2 regions of the Eubacterium sp. AM05-23 genome follow, and region 2 is predicted to be linked to the other one. Evidence: a T-box and tRNA genes for the amino acid it is inferred to sense, from the RefSeq annotation. Region 2 holds a T-box; the other holds one or more tRNA genes.
The links. A T-box is a leader RNA that pairs with one kind of tRNA and senses whether it is charged. The one in region 2 lies ahead of metG (methionine--tRNA ligase), so its partner is inferred to be a tRNA-Met.
Positions count from the first base shown of each region.

Region 1: it encodes a tRNA-Met, which carries the amino acid that the T-box ahead of metG (methionine--tRNA ligase) is inferred to sense. The anticodon was not compared.

Region 1 is NZ_QUDF01000012.1:81,954-89,570, forward strand. It holds gene DW091_RS15655 (RNA-binding S4 domain-containing protein) at 1-8, shown strand, start outside; gene DW091_RS15660 (septum formation initiator family protein) at 97-519, shown strand; gene DW091_RS15665 (Ppx/GppA phosphatase family protein) at 516-1,469, shown strand; tRNA gene DW091_RS15670 (tRNA-Leu) at 1,558-1,646, shown strand; tRNA gene DW091_RS15675 (tRNA-Met) at 1,682-1,758, shown strand; tRNA gene DW091_RS15680 (tRNA-Met) at 1,773-1,849, shown strand; tRNA gene DW091_RS15685 (tRNA-Glu) at 1,882-1,956, shown strand; tRNA gene DW091_RS15690 (tRNA-Val) at 1,994-2,069, shown strand; gene tilS (tRNA lysidine(34) synthetase TilS) at 2,118-3,533, shown strand; gene hpt (hypoxanthine phosphoribosyltransferase) at 3,523-4,056, shown strand; gene ftsH (ATP-dependent zinc metalloprotease FtsH) at 4,131-5,996, shown strand; gene DW091_RS15710 (thioesterase family protein) at 6,078-6,476, shown strand; gene DW091_RS15715 (type III pantothenate kinase) at 6,495-7,280, shown strand; gene dusB (tRNA dihydrouridine synthase DusB) at 7,281-7,617, shown strand, end outside.
Region 2 is NZ_QUDF01000006.1:204,635-212,251, forward strand. It holds gene DW091_RS10260 (LTA synthase family protein) at 1-984, opposite strand, end outside; gene metG (methionine--tRNA ligase) at 1,067-3,010, opposite strand; T-box leader at 3,055-3,298, opposite strand; gene rsmI (16S rRNA (cytidine(1402)-2'-O)-methyltransferase) at 3,364-4,194, opposite strand; gene DW091_RS10275 (FAD-dependent protein) at 4,209-5,594, opposite strand; gene dnaB (replicative DNA helicase) at 5,829-7,169, opposite strand; gene rplI (50S ribosomal protein L9) at 7,227-7,617, opposite strand, start outside.

The DNA of each region.
Region 1 (7,617 bases), on a different contig from region 2:
AACTTTAGATTAAGATTTGACTGTGTTTTATAGTTTATAATAGCTGAATGAAATGGATTATGTTACAATAAATAAAAAACAGGTGGTGAAAAAACAGTGGCAGAAAAGAAAAAAAATGGCCTTCGAAGGCGCTTTAAGCCTAAAATGGGGACAATTATTGTGACTCTTGCGCTTTTAATCTTTGTTGGCACGCTGTTTGGAACCAACGCCATGAAAATTCATCAGCTTAATGCTCAAAAGGCAGATATTCAATCCAAGCTGGACGAGGCGGAAAAGAAAAGTAAACAGCTGGACGAAGATATTAAACAAATTGGAACAAAAAATTATATAGAACTCATTGCACGAAAATATCTGGGACTTTATTATCCAGACGAAAAGATTGTGGTACCTGTAGAGGGCAAAGACAATAATGGACAGAATAATAATGAGCAGCCGGCAGAGCAGCCGACACCGACAACTGATGAAAGCAGTCAGGATCATGCCAATAGCGATGAGCAGCAAAGTGAGGAAAACGAATGAGTGAATCAAGTGTACCTAAAGAACCCAAAATCAATCGAGCTGTGATTGATATCGGAACAAATTCGACGAGGATGCTGATATTTAGAAAAGATAAAAAAGGTCAGCTCTTTCGTGTTAATAAATCAGTCCGATATACTCGGATGGGCCAGGGGGTTAATAAGACAAAACGCCTTCATCCAGATGCGATCAAGCGAAATATTGAGGCTTTAGAGGAGTATAAAAACATTGCTGAAGATTATGAAGTAAAAGAAATGTTTATTTTTGGTACAAGTGCGCTCCGGGATGCTGAAAATTCTTTGGAATTTATTGATTTAGCTGCGCAAAAACTTGGAATGAAGGTAGAGATTATTTCAGGCGAAAAAGAGGCGGAATATGGCTTTATCGGCGTCTCGCAGTGTTTCGATGAGGGACTGCTTATTTTTGATATTGGGGGCGGCAGCACTGAATTGATTTATGGGCAAGGCCGGAATCTCATAAAAATGAAAAGTCTGGATATCGGGAGTGTCCGTTCTACAGAAGCCTTTATTGAGAATGATCCCCCAAAAGAGGAGGAAGTGAATCGGTTAAACCAAAATGCAGCCGAGGCGCTTGAGAGAGCTCTTGTTGATTATGAAGCGTACAAGCCCTATAAGCTGATTGGCATAGGCGGAACGGCGACAACAGTATCCACAATCAAACAGAAGTTGAAAATTTATGACAGTGAGCAGGTGCATCAGAGTGTTGTTACCAAAACAGAGCTTGAATCCATTATTCGGAATCTTTCATCAAAAACAATTGACGAACGCCGCCAGATCGTTGGACTGGAGGCTAAACGCGCTGATATTATCATCGCTGGTACCAGCATACTCGATAATATTTTGAAAGTTACTGGAAAAGATTCATTTGTTGTTTGTGACTATGACAATCTGGAAGGCGCGGCATACAGCCGTTTTCTCGCGAATAAAAAATAAACAAAAAAAAATTAAAAAAGTGTTGACATTAAGTTTCCCAGGCTGTATAATAACACTTGTCCTCAGAAATGAGGCAGCCACACTGAGTGCCGGAGTGGCGGAACTGGCAGACGCACAGGACTTAAAATCCTGCGATCCTTTTCGATCGTATCGGTTCGATTCCGATCTCCGGCACCACTATTAGTAAGACGCAGTTGCGTCTATTATATTGTCGCGGGGTGGAGCAGCTTGGTAGCTCGTCGGGCTCATAACCCGGAGGTCGTAGGTTCAAATCCTGCCCCCGCAACCAAATTCTTAAATTATGGCGGCGTAGCTCAGTTGGCTAGAGCATACGGTTCATACCCGTAGTGTCAGCGGTTCGACTCCGTTCGCCGCTACCATTAATTTAATAACAAGATGTTAGATTAGTTCCGGCCCCTTGGTCAAGCGGTTAAGACACCGCCCTTTCACGGCGGTTACGGGGGTTCGAATCCCCCAGGGGTCACCATTTTGTTTTGAAAAGTTAATATCTTAATTTTGTACGTGGTCGCTTAGCTCAGCTGGGAGAGCACCTGCCTTACAAGCAGGGGGTCATAGGTTCGAGCCCTATAGCGACCACCATTTTTTTATTCAGAATTAATTGAACTTTGAGATGAGCGTTAAATTATCATGGAAGAAAAGCTTTTACAATACATTTCTGATAACGGACTGATAATGGCCGGCGATCGCATTCTAATCGGAGTATCCGGTGGTGCTGATTCGCTGGCCTTGTTGTATTTTTTGAAAAAGTACCAAGGATTGTTGAATATTGAAATTGCAGCCGCGCATTTAAATCATAAGATCAGGGGAAAAGCGGCAGAGGAGGACCATGCTTTTGTAAAAGAATATTGCATTAAACAGTCCATTTTACTTTATGATAAATCGGTAGAAGTTGTTCGGCTGGCAAAAAAGAATAAAATTTCCCTTGAAGAGGCTGGAAGAGAGGCAAGATATGCTTTTTTTAAAGAACTTCAAAGCTCGAAAGCTTATAATAAACTGGCTTTAGGACATCACCTTAACGACCAGGCAGAAACAGTTTTAATGCGTCTGATTCGTGGCACTGGTATAAAAGGAGCGGCAGGAATGCTTTCAGAAACAAAAGGGGAAAGCAATATAATCCGTCCATTGCTATGTGTGGATAAAGAGACTGTTATTTCTTATTGCCAAAAGAATGGTTTGTCTTATCGAACCGACGATACTAACTTTGAAGCGGATGTCACAAGAAACAAATTAAGATTAGAAATCCTTCCACAGCTTAGGGGGATTAATCCAAGGGTTGAAGAGCATTTAGCAGAATTTGCTTTGCTTGCACATGAGCATGAGCTGTTTTTGCAAAATTCTGTTGCTGAGTTGAGCGTAAATATGATTACAAAAAAAAGTAATCGGGTATATCTTAATTTAGAGATGTGGCGGCAGCAGCTTCCACTTCTTCAAAAAGAACTTTTGCGTCATATGATTTTGCAGCTTAAGGGTAGTTTAAAAGAAATAGAGTACAATCATATCCTATGCGTTAAGCAGCTGCTTTTATCTGAAAAGACGGTCTGGGAGCTTCATTTGCCACATGGCATGCAGGCTGTCAGGCGATACGATCTTTTTTGGATAGAGACAAAAAAAGTGGCTGTTATCCCGAAAATGGGCTGCTATGAATTGCTGCCAGATAAAGCGTATTACTTTGCAAAAGAAGGTTTGTGGATTAAACTGACAGTGGTTCGGGAAGAATCTATAAAAAATTCAAAAGAATTAAAAAATCATAGTGAAAAATATTTTGATTATGGTAAAATAAGAGGAAAGCTTTATTTGAGAAATCGTCGACCAGGTGATTTTTTCAACCCTGTTGGCATCATAGGCAGAAAAAAGATAAAAGATTATTTCATTGATCGAAAGATTGAGCGTGAAAAGCGTGATGCGGTTCCACTGTTAGCAGTAGGGTCAGAGATAATCTGGATTTTGGGATATGCGATTAACCGAAACTATCAGGTAAGCGCTGAGACTAAGAGCGTTCTTAAAGTTCAGTATCAAATAATAGGAGAGAAATTTGGCGTTTGATTTTGATAGAATCTTAATAGAAAAGCATATAATAGAGAAAAGAGTTTCTGAACTTGGAAAAATGATTTCATCTGATTATGCAGATGAAGAACTTTTGGCAATTTGTATCTTGAAGGGAAGTATCTTGTTTTTTGCAGATTTGATAAGATATTTGAGTATTCCTGTCAAAATTGATTTTATCAAGGCATCCAGTTATGGAAAGCGTACCAGCACTTCAGGAAAGGTGAAGATTGACGACCTTTTATCGAATGAGATAAAGGGCCGGAACGTGCTTCTGGTAGAAGATATTGTGGACAGTGGTTTTACCATAAAGCGTATCTTAGATTTTTTTACGGAGCAAGGCGCTTTCGATGTCAGAGTTTGTACTTTGCTTGATAAACCGGACCGGCGAGTGGCGGATGTGGAGCCCGATTATTCAGGTTTTGTTATTCCGGATGAATTTGTTGTCGGGTATGGAATGGATTTTGATCAAAAATATCGAAATTTGCCGTATATTGCTGTTTTGAAAGAAGCAGAAAAATAATATTTGAAATTAGAAACTATTCAATGACTTATTTTATATGAAAGGAGTGATAGAATTTGAATAAATATCTAAAAATGATAGGGTTTTACTTAGTGATTTTGCTGATCATTATCGTGGCGGTTACTTTTTTAAATCCAATGCAGTCTGATGTTAAAACTTTAACATATAGCGAACTGTTAAGTAATTTAGACCAAAAGCAGGTTTCTGAAATAGAGATTAATCAGTCTTCTGTAAAAGGGAAACTTGCGAATGGTGACAGCTTTGAAGCCATTGTGCCTCAATATCTTATTGATGAACAAATCAGCGATTATATTACAGGAAACCCGGATCAGAACATTGAAAAGAATCCGAATATGAATGTGACGGTTGCAAAACCACAGGATTCCTGGTGGATTTCTTTGATTCCTTCAGCAGTTATTATTATCCTGATGGTTGTTTTCTTTATGATGTTTGCAAATCAGTCTGGCGGAGGCGGAGGAAAGGTTATGTCCTTCGGTAAAAGCAAGGCGAGAATGCACACCGATGCAGACAAGAAGGTCACCTTTGCGAATGTAGCGGGAGCAGATGAAGAAAAAGAAGAGTTGGAAGAAATTGTCGATTTTCTAAAATCTCCGGAGCGTTATAACAAGCTTGGTGCGCGTATTCCAAAGGGGGTTCTCTTAGTGGGCCCTCCAGGTACAGGGAAAACACTGCTCGCGCGCGCGGTTGCAGGTGAAGCGGGTGTTCCGTTTTATATCATTTCCGGTTCGGATTTTGTTGAAATGTTTGTAGGGGTTGGTGCTTCACGAGTAAGAGATCTGTTTGAGACAGCAAAGAAAAGCGCTCCCTGTATCATCTTTATTGATGAGATTGACGCAGTTGGCCGTCACAGAGGTGCAGGCCTTGGTGGTGGACACGATGAGCGTGAACAGACCCTTAACCAATTATTGGTTGAAATGGATGGATTTGGCATTAATGAAGGAATTATTGTTATTGCCGCGACAAACCGTCCGGATATCCTCGACCCCGCTTTACTGCGTCCAGGCCGTTTTGACCGTCAGGTGTTAGTCGGTGTGCCGGATGTTAAAGGGCGTGAGGAAATTCTCAAGGTTCATCAGAAGGATAAACCATTGGATTCTTCTGTCGATTTAGGTGTAATTGCCAAGGGGACACCAGGCTTTACCGGAGCTGACCTTGAAAACTTAATGAATGAGGCAGCCCTGTTGACTGCCCGTAAAAAAGCAAAGGTTATTACGATGGTAGAGCTTGAAGAAGCTATTAAACGCGTTATTGCTGGTCCTGAAAAGAAAAGCAAGGTAGTCGTTGAGTCGGACCAGAAAATCACAGCATACCATGAAGCGGGGCATGCCATTGTTATGGAATATCTCCATAACGGTGAAGAAGTTCATGAAATTTCCATTATTCCGCGTGGCATGGCTGCGGGATATACAATTTCGCTTCCAAGTGATGACAGCCAGCATATGAGTAAAGGGAAGCTGATGGATAAAATTGCTGGTCTGCTTGGTGGACGTGCAGCTGAAAAAGTTGCCCTTGACGATATTTGCACAGGTGCTTCCAACGACATTGAGCGCGCTACCAGCATTGCCAGAAAGATGGTTACAGAATGGGGTATGAGTGAACATCTTGGCCCAATGACCTTTGGTCATGACGATGGCGGCGAAGTATTCTTAGGGAGAGATCTTGGGCGTTCGCGTAATTACAGCGAAGAAGTTGCAGCGGTTATTGATAAGGAAATTCGAAATATTGTCGAGACAGCCTTTGAAAGAGCCTGCTTGATTTTAACCGAGAAAAAGGATAAGCTGGTTGAAATTTCAGAACATCTTCTGGAAGTTAACACCATTACAGGTGAAGAATTCAGAGCGATGTACAGCCGTTTGCCTTTAGATGATGGCAAACCTTTGGACGAAGGTAATATCGGCGATCCGGTACCGGAAGTTTAAAAAGTAAATAAACAGAAAAGCCGTTAGCAATAACGGCTTTTTTCGCTAATAGACGACCAAGAAAAGAAGGGAATAATTAAGATGCAAGAACTTAAAGTTGGTATGGAGCTTAAAAAAGATTATATGGTAACCCGTACTGAAACGGCTCAGACAATGGGGAGTGGAGGGCTTGAGGTCCTGGCAACCCCGATTTTAGTGGCATGGGCTGAAAATGCGGCCTATGAGATGGCAGAGCTGTGCTTGCCCGACGAGCAGACAACAGTTGGGGTCAACATTAATTTAAACCACATTGCAGCCACACCAGTGGGAATGAAGGTGCGCATAAAGGTGGTGCTTACCAATATTGAAAGCAGACGTTTGGATTTTACAGTAGAAGCCTGGGATACCGTTCAAAAGATTGGCGAAGGAACACACCAGCGCTTTGTTGTTCAGAAGATGAAGTTTATGGGGAAAGTTCTCCAGAAAAAAAATCCTAAGTAGACAGAGGTAGAATAGCGCATGATTTTAGTCATTGATGTAGGAAACACAAATACAGAAATCGGGGTCTTTAAAGACGACGAAATCCTCTGCTCCTGGCGATTTGTTTCAAAAACGCCCAGGACCTCTGATGAATATGCAGTAATGTTTCAGGGATTTTTTGAAAATGATCATCTGGATTACCATGAAGTTGAAAGCGTGATAGCAGCTTCTGTAGTCCCCAATATTATGTATTCTCTCAATAATGGGATAAAAAAACTATTTGGCGTTGAGCCTCTTGTGGTGGGTCCAGGGATAAAAACAGGGATGCCCATTCAAACCAGCGATCCGGCAGAAGTGGGCGCAGACCGGATTATCGATGCTGTAGCTGCGTACAATCTATATGGCGGACCAGTCATTGTACTGGATTTTGGAACAGCGACCACCTATGATTATGTCGATAAAAACGGCGCGTTTGTCGCTAAGGTCACTTCACCTGGTATACAGATTTCGGCCGAGGCACTTTTCAGGAATGCCGCTCAGCTTCCCAATATTGCAATTGAAAAACCTGCCTCGATATTGGGGAAGGATACTGTTACCAGCATGCAGGCCGGTTTAGTTTATGGTTATATTGGCCAGGTTGAGTATATTGTCTCAAGGATGATTGAAGAAATAGGGACAAAGGGTATTAAGGTAGTTGCAACAGGAGGCTATGGAAGAATGTTCCATGAGGAGACAAGAGCCATTGATATATTTGATCCTCAGCTTTCATTAAAAGGCCTTAAGATAATTCATGATAAAAACATAAAGACATCCAGAGGAAGATAGATGTTTAAAATAGGAAATATAGAAATAAAGAGTCGTATATTTCTAGCACCGATGGCAGGTTATACTAACCTGCCATTTCGTTTGATTGCTAAGAAATACGGGGCAGGCGTTGTTTTCAGTGAAATGATCAGCGGCAAGGGACTTTATTATAAGGACAAAAAGACAGCGGAGTTAATGCTTACCTGTGATCAGGAAACGCCGGCAGGAATTCAGCTTTTCGGGTCAGAGCCTGAAATATTAAGCGAAGTTGTGGAAAAATATATTAATCCCACCGCATTTGCATTTTTGGATTTTAACGCTGGTTGTCCGGCGCCCAAGATTGTTAAAAATGGCGAAG
Region 2 (7,617 bases):
CATAACGTCAATATTGGTGGAAAAATCCCCCACGGTCCGCAAATCGCTGAAGGACTCATTCATAATGGCAATGATATTGGGTTTATGATTGTTTTTCACTCCAGGTCCTGCAGCGGCTTTTTCCGTTGTCCCGCCCCGCCCGATGGCCCCGGTGGTCATGGGCTGCTGAACATTTTTGATGCTCTCGCCCAAAAACGCCAGGTCATAGCCCTCGGGTTCCCTGACATGGGAAAGCTTGGCATTGACCGTAAAAGTATAGGGGTAACCGTTAACCGGCATATCCCAGGCATAATAATACCGCTCCACATTGGTCTCAAAAAACAGACCAAAGGTGATGGCCAGTGTTACAAAAGCTGTCAGCCTCAGCTTACGGCTTTTGTATTTATCGTTAATGCTGCCGTTTGCTTTAAAGGCCCAGAACAACAGCGCCGTCAAAACCAGCGCAGCAAGCAAAATGGTGCCGCTGAGCTCAAAATGATAAGCTGAGGCGACCTGGAGTCCTGTCTTTGCTGAGAACAGATCCGTATAGAGCAGCGTATCTCCTCTGAACAGGCGGACAAAGTAGCCAGCCAGTCCAAAAATATACATCAGAATTCCTCCGCCTATCAAAGACGTTCTCATCCGCCCGGTTATAATATATAAAAACACATAGACTGCCATACAGCAGGCCAGATTTAAAAACAAACGGATCCCCTCCGTATCGAAGGGTGCTTCCTGAAAAATCTGGAAGATGGTATAGGAAAAGGCTGAGGACAGGACAAGCAGCAGCACGTTCCACAGAGCTGCCGCCCGTTCCCGGCACGCTATATTTGAAAAGATGGCCAGCCCGATCATAAACACACACAGCCCTGCTGTATTCAGGTAGCCCTCATCAAAGCCCATCATCTGGTAGCAAAGCGCCAGACTCAGGCTCAGCGCTGCCACTGCCGCCAGCGCCGCCAATATTCTTTTTTTACTCGTTGTTAAATTGATTACAGAATCCAAAAAAAACCTCCCGTTCTCTGGATATTATACCATTAAACGGGAGATTTTGTGTCATTTTCAATACAAATTAAGTTTTACTCTTTTAGCTTACTTTACCACCGGCTGGAATCACATCGCCGTCGACCGTCAGAATACTCAGTTTTTTTCCTTTTACAGCGGAAAGAATCATTCCGTTGGACTCCAGTCCGCGCAGCATTACTGGTTTCAGATTTGTACATACAATCACCTTTTTACCCACAAGGTCTTCAGGCTTATAATATTTGGCGATTCCAGAAATAATCTGGCGCTTTTCTGTCCCCAGATCCAGCTGGAATACCAGCAGTCGGTCTGCGTCAGGGTGCTGTTCACAGGAGATAACCTCCGCGACTTTCATCTCAACCTTGGCAAAATCGTCAATGGTGATCAGACCTTCCGGCACCTCGGTTTTTTCTTCCTTCTTCGCCTGTTTTTCCTTTTTAGGCTGCTGCTTTTGCTCTGGTTTTTCCTTCTTTACTTCAATTCTCGGGAAGATCGGTTCACAGCGTTCTACCTGGATGCCGTCCGGATATTTTCCAAAGGACTGGATGCTTTCCCAAGTCCTGAGTTCCTCCGGCACCTTGAGCTCATCGGCGATCTTAACGCCGGTATCCGGCATTGCAGCGCTTACGAGCACAGAAATTATTCTGAGAGACTCTGTCAGATTATACATAACCATTGCCAGCCGGGCTTTCTTTTCAGGATCTTTGATCAAAACCCAGGGCTGTGTCTCATCGATGTATTTATTTGTTCGGGATACCAGCTTCCAGATCGCCTCCAGCGCACGGCTGAAGTCCAGTTTATTCATGTAATCTTCCACAACGCCGGGAGTTTCCACGGCCAAGGCAGCGAGGTCAGCGTCAAAATCACCGCTTTCACGCTCAGCCGGAATCACACCGCCAAAATATTTCACGGTCATGGCCACTGTCCGACTCAGGAGATTACCCAAGTCATTGGCCAGATCAGAATTGATATGGCTGACCAGCAGGTCTTCGTTGTAAATACCGTCTGCACCATAAGTCATTTCACGCAGCACATGATAGCGCAGGGCGTCCACGCCGTATTTTTGGGCCAACTCTACCGGATCAACTACATTGCCCACAGATTTGGACATTTTACCGCCCTTTAACAGAATCCAGCCATGACCGTAGACGCGTTCCGGCAGGGGCAGATCCAGCGCCATGAGGATAATCGGCCAATAAATGGTATGAAAGCGGATAATGTCCTTACCGACCAGATGCACATTTGCTGGCCAGTATTTATCCATGAGCTGAGGCTTGTCATTCATGTAGCCAAGGGCCGAGATATAATTCGGGAGAGCGTCAATCCAGACATATACCACATGCCCCGGGTCAAAGGTTACCGGAACACCCCAGCTGAAGGAGGTTCTGGAAACACAGAGATCCTGAAGGCCGGGCTTGATGAAGTTGTTGATCATCTCGTTCTTCCGGGATTCCGGCTGAATAAAATCCGGATGGTCCTCAATATACTGCAATAAGCGGTCTGCATATTTGGACATTTTAAAGAAATAAGCTTCCTCAGAGGCCTTCTCAACCGGACGTCCGCAATCCGGGCAGTTGCCGTCCACCAGCTGGCTTTCCGTCCAGAAGGACTCGCAGGGCGTGCAGTACCAGCCTTCATATTTTCCCTTGTAGATATCGCCCTGATCATAGAGTTTTTTAAAAATCTGCTGGATGGTTTTCTCGTGTTCCGGATCTGTGGTGCGGATAAACTGGTCATAGTTAATGTTCATCAGCTTCCACAGCTCCTTAATTCTTCCCACTACGTCATCCACATAGGCCTGTGGGGTAACACCCTTTTCCTCGGCAACCTTCTGAATCTTCTGACCATGTTCATCCGTACCGGTTAAAAAATAGGCGTCATAGCCCGTCAGCTTTTTAAAACGGGTCAGGGTATCGGCGGCTACCGTGGTATAGGTATGGCCAATGTGTAAATCTCCGCTTGGATAATAGATCGGAGTTGTGACATAAAAAGTTTTCTTTTCTTCCATCGTATTTCCTCCTAAAAAAATAAAAAATAAAGAGAGCCTCTCCATATAAGGACGAAGCTCTCGTGTTACCACCTTACTTTCCGTCTGTCTCACGGCAGACGGCTCAGCTAATAAACCGGCGGGGTTTATTATTTGTTTTTAACGCTTTCCGCGGCTCTGGCTTAGGCGGCAGCCCTCACCAAAGCTTGCTCAGAGGCCATCTTCCATTCCTTGTCCACAGCCGGCTTTCACCTTTCCCGGCTCTCTGTATGCTTCCTCCGAATGTACTCTTCTCTTCATCGCAGTTTATATTTAATTTATTACTATACTATTATATCCAAATATTTTTAAAATGCAAGCCCTAATCGCTCTGGTTACCGTTTCAGTTCATTATAAATATCCCGCTTGCTCACGCCGCGGTCCCTGGCCACCTGTTTCATGGCTTCCTTTTCGCCCATGCCCTGGTCTTCGTAATGGGCCATGTGATCCTCCAGCGGAAGGGACATCAAATCCTGACCTCCCTCCGTAAACCCATCGCCGCCTTCAATGACCAGCACAAACTCGCCCTTGGGCGGGTTTTCAGAATACCAGTTCAGATGCTCCTGAACTGTACCCATTCGGGTCTCTTCGTATTTTTTTGTTATTTCCCTGGAAATACTCATTTTTCGGTCCGGAATGACCTGAACCATGGCTTCCAGTGTTTTCACCAGTCTGTGGGGCGTTTCGTAGAGAATAACTGTATTTTCAGAAGCGGCTATTTTCTCGATACCCTCGCGGATCTCTTTATTCTGCTTTCCTAAAAAACCCAGAAAGGTAAAAGCCCGGGCGTCAATGCCTGAAAGCACAAGCGCACAAAGCCCTGCGTTTGGTCCAGGCACCACCTCCACCGGAATTCCAGCTTCATTGCACCGGCTGACAATGACTGAGCCAGGGTCAGAGATAATAGGCATTCCCGCATCGCTGACCAGGGCGATATTTTTACCCGCTGTCAAAAACTCCAGCAGCTTTTCACTTCCGCTCTGCTCATTGTGCTGGTGATAGGCCAGCAGATGCTTCTTAAGCTCAAAATGATTGAGAAGCTTGACAGTATGACGGGTATCCTCCGCGGCAATCACATCCACTTCCTCTAAAACCCGAAGGGCCCTCAGCGTAATATCCTCAAGATTCCCGATGGGTGTCCCGACAATATATAATTTTCCCGGCATGGCATTCTCCATTTTTAATCAAACAAATTCCGCGCCACATAGACGCCGTTGACCGACGCCTGCATCAGACCGCGGGTGATGCCGGCGCCGTCGCCCAGCACATACAGGTTTTTAATATTGGTCTGAAACTTTTCGTCCACAGCCACCTTGTTGGAGTAGAACTTGACCTCCACCCCGTAGAGCAGCGTCTCGTCACTGGCCAGACCTGGCGACACATGGTCCAGCGCCTGGATCATTTCATCGATATCCTTCATGATGCGGTATGGCAGAACCAGACAGAGGTCTCCCGGTACAGCGTCCTTGAGGGTCGGACGAATATTGTTGCGGTGAAGCCGTTCCTCGTTGGTTCGCCGGCCTCTTATAAAGTCGCCATAGCGCTGCACCAGAATCTTATTCCCGGTGAGCATGTTTCCAAGGCTGGCGATATGCTTGCCATAAGCGATGGGCGCGTTAAAAGGCTCGGTAAAACCTTTTGAAACCAACAGCGCAAAATTGGTATTATCTGTTTTTAAAGCGTCAGATTTGTAGCTGTGGCCGTTGACCACTGCCAGATTGTCATCATAATACTCGGTTGAAACCACGCCCCCGGGATTTGAGCAGAAGGTCCGCACTGCGTCGTCAAAAGTCGGCGTGTAGTAGACCAGTTTGCCTTCATAAAGGGCGTCGTTGATTTCCTTCATAATTTCATTGCGGGTTTCAAGGCGGATACCGATATCCACCTTGCCCACCGTTGTATCTATGCCATAGGTGTCGCACATGGCTTTAAACCATTCAGACCCATCACGGCCTACACCGGCTAAAATTTTGTCCGCGTAATATTCACAGTCCGCCTGCACGCCAACGGCTGCACTATCCTCCACAATCAGGCTCTTTACCGGATTGCGGAACTTGATTTCTACTCCAAGATCATGGATCAAATGATCCTGGATGCGCTTATAAATGGTGTAGCCAACCTCTGTCCCCATATGGCGTATGGGACATTCAATAAGCTTTAAATTACTCTGAATGGCCTTTGTTCTTATCTCACGAATTTTCTCTGGATTATCAAGACCGTGTACCTTGGGGTCTGCCCCAAAGCGCAGGTAATGCTCATCCACATAGGCGATAAGTTCTTCGGTTTTCTCATAGCCGATATAATCCGGCAGCTCCCCGCCGACATCCGGCGACAGCGAGAGCTTCCCGTCTGAGTAAGCACCGGCTCCGGCAAAACCGGTTGTAATGTTACAGGGCTTACAGCCCACACACACACCGGTCTTACGCTTTGGGCAAATTCGTTTTTCAATGGCGTTGCCCTTTTCCAGCATTAAAATACTGAGCTCAGGCTTTTCTTTTTTTAGCTCAAGCGCAGCAAAAATGCCGGCAGGGCCGGCGCCGATTATGATTACATCATATTTGTTCATATGAAACCCTTCTTACCCTGATCGTCAGGGTAACCTTCAATAAAAAATAATGAAAAATTATTTATTCTTTAGTTTTCCATTCTCCATTCAACCGATAAAGGATCACAGATTCTTCGGAAATCGATCATCCATTATAGGATGATCTCCTCATCATCTGCGTTAGCTTCATTATCGTTCACCCGCTTACGCTCCTGTTCGCTACCAAATTTGCCGATAGCAAATTTGGATTCAGCGTCAGTATCCCGGGTCCTCGTAGAAATCAGGGGCGGGATCATTAAATTTAGTATATTCAGGCAGCCACGCAAGCTTCAGGCGGCCGGTCGGGCCGTTACGCTGTTTAGCGATATCCAGCTCGGCAATGTGTGGCTCAGATTCCTTGTTATAGTAATAATCACGGTATAAAAACATAACCACATCCGCATCCTGCTCAATGGAGCCAGACTCACGGAGGTCGGCGAGCATGGGATGATGGTCTGTCCTCGCATCTGGCGCACGACTGAGCTGTGAGAGACAGATCAGCGGACAGTCCATTTCACGGGCAAGGCCCTTCAGACCTCGAGAGATCTCCGAAATTTCATTCTGCCTGTTTTCCGCCTTTCCCCTGCCGCTCATAAGCTGCAGGTAGTCGATAAGAATCAAGTCCAGTCCTTTTTCTGTCTTGAGGCGGCGGCATTTTGACCTTACCTCTGACAATGTCACCCCCGGAGTATCGTCAATAAAGATATTGGTATTGTATAAATGGCTGTAGCCAAGAGAGATGCTCTCCCAGTCCTCCGGTGAAAGCTCTCCTGTACGGATCTTGTTACTGTCGACCAGAGATTCCGCACAGAGCATACGCTGTACCAGCTGGGCTTTAGACATTTCAAGACTGAAAATAGCGACCGCTGCATTTTCTTTCAGGGCAGCGTTCTGGGCCAGGTTTAAGGCAAAGGCCGTTTTACCCATGGAGGGGCGCGCCGCCACGAAGATCAGGTCAGACCTCTGCAGACCGGAGGTATAAAGATCAAGCTCTGAAAAGCCAGTGGTCAGACCAGTCAGATTACCCTGGTTCTGCTGGATCGTCTCAATCTGCATCAGGGTTTCACCAAGGGTCTCGCTTATGGGCTCAAAATCTCCACGTTTTTTCCCCTGTGAAACCTTAAAAATACTCTGCTCTGCGCTTTCGATGACGGATTCCACATCGTCATACTGGCCGTAGCTTTCATTGAGGATTTCTGTGGCGGTGTCAATCAGGTTTCGTATAACCGATTTTTCCTGAACAATTTTACAGTATTCCTCATAATTCGTGTACATGGGGACCTGGTCAACCAATCCCGCGATATAGGCCGGTCCTCCGATTTCTTCAAGAACGCCCCGGTTTTTAAGCATATTGATCAGGGTTACGGTATCAATGGGCCGTCTTTCATCATGCAGTGCCAGCATACATTCAAATATTCTGGCATTGGCTGTGCTGTAAAAATCATCCGGCGACAGCAGCTCCTCGGCTCTGGCGATATTGGATTCTTCCAGCAAAATCGCTCCGAGCACCGACTGCTCTGCTTCAAGGTTGTGGGGCGGAGTCTTCGGGTTAATCACCTGATTTCACCTCCTTTTTTAAAAAATTTCCCAGGAAATTGGCACGGATTTCCAAATTTATTTTGCGGCTTCAACCACCACTGTCAGGTTGCCCTCAACGCCGGCATAGGTTTTAACCTTCACCTCAATGCGTCCGACATTTCTGACCGGTGCGTTTAAAGCGATCTTGCGTTTATCCACTTTGATCTCTTTCTGAGCTTCCAGGGCCTCCGCAATATCCTTGCTTGTGACAGAGCCGAAAAGCTTTCCGTCTTCCCCTGCTTTTTCAGCGATGGTGACGGTCGTATCGTCAATGACCTTGGCCATAGCCACAGCAGCCTGGCGTTCTTCTTCCATCTGCTGTTTTTTCAGAGCCTGAGCTTCCTCTGCCTTAGCAATATTTTCCTTTGTTCCCGGAAGGCCTTTATTGGTTTTGATTAAAAAGTTACGGCCATAGCCATCCTTAACA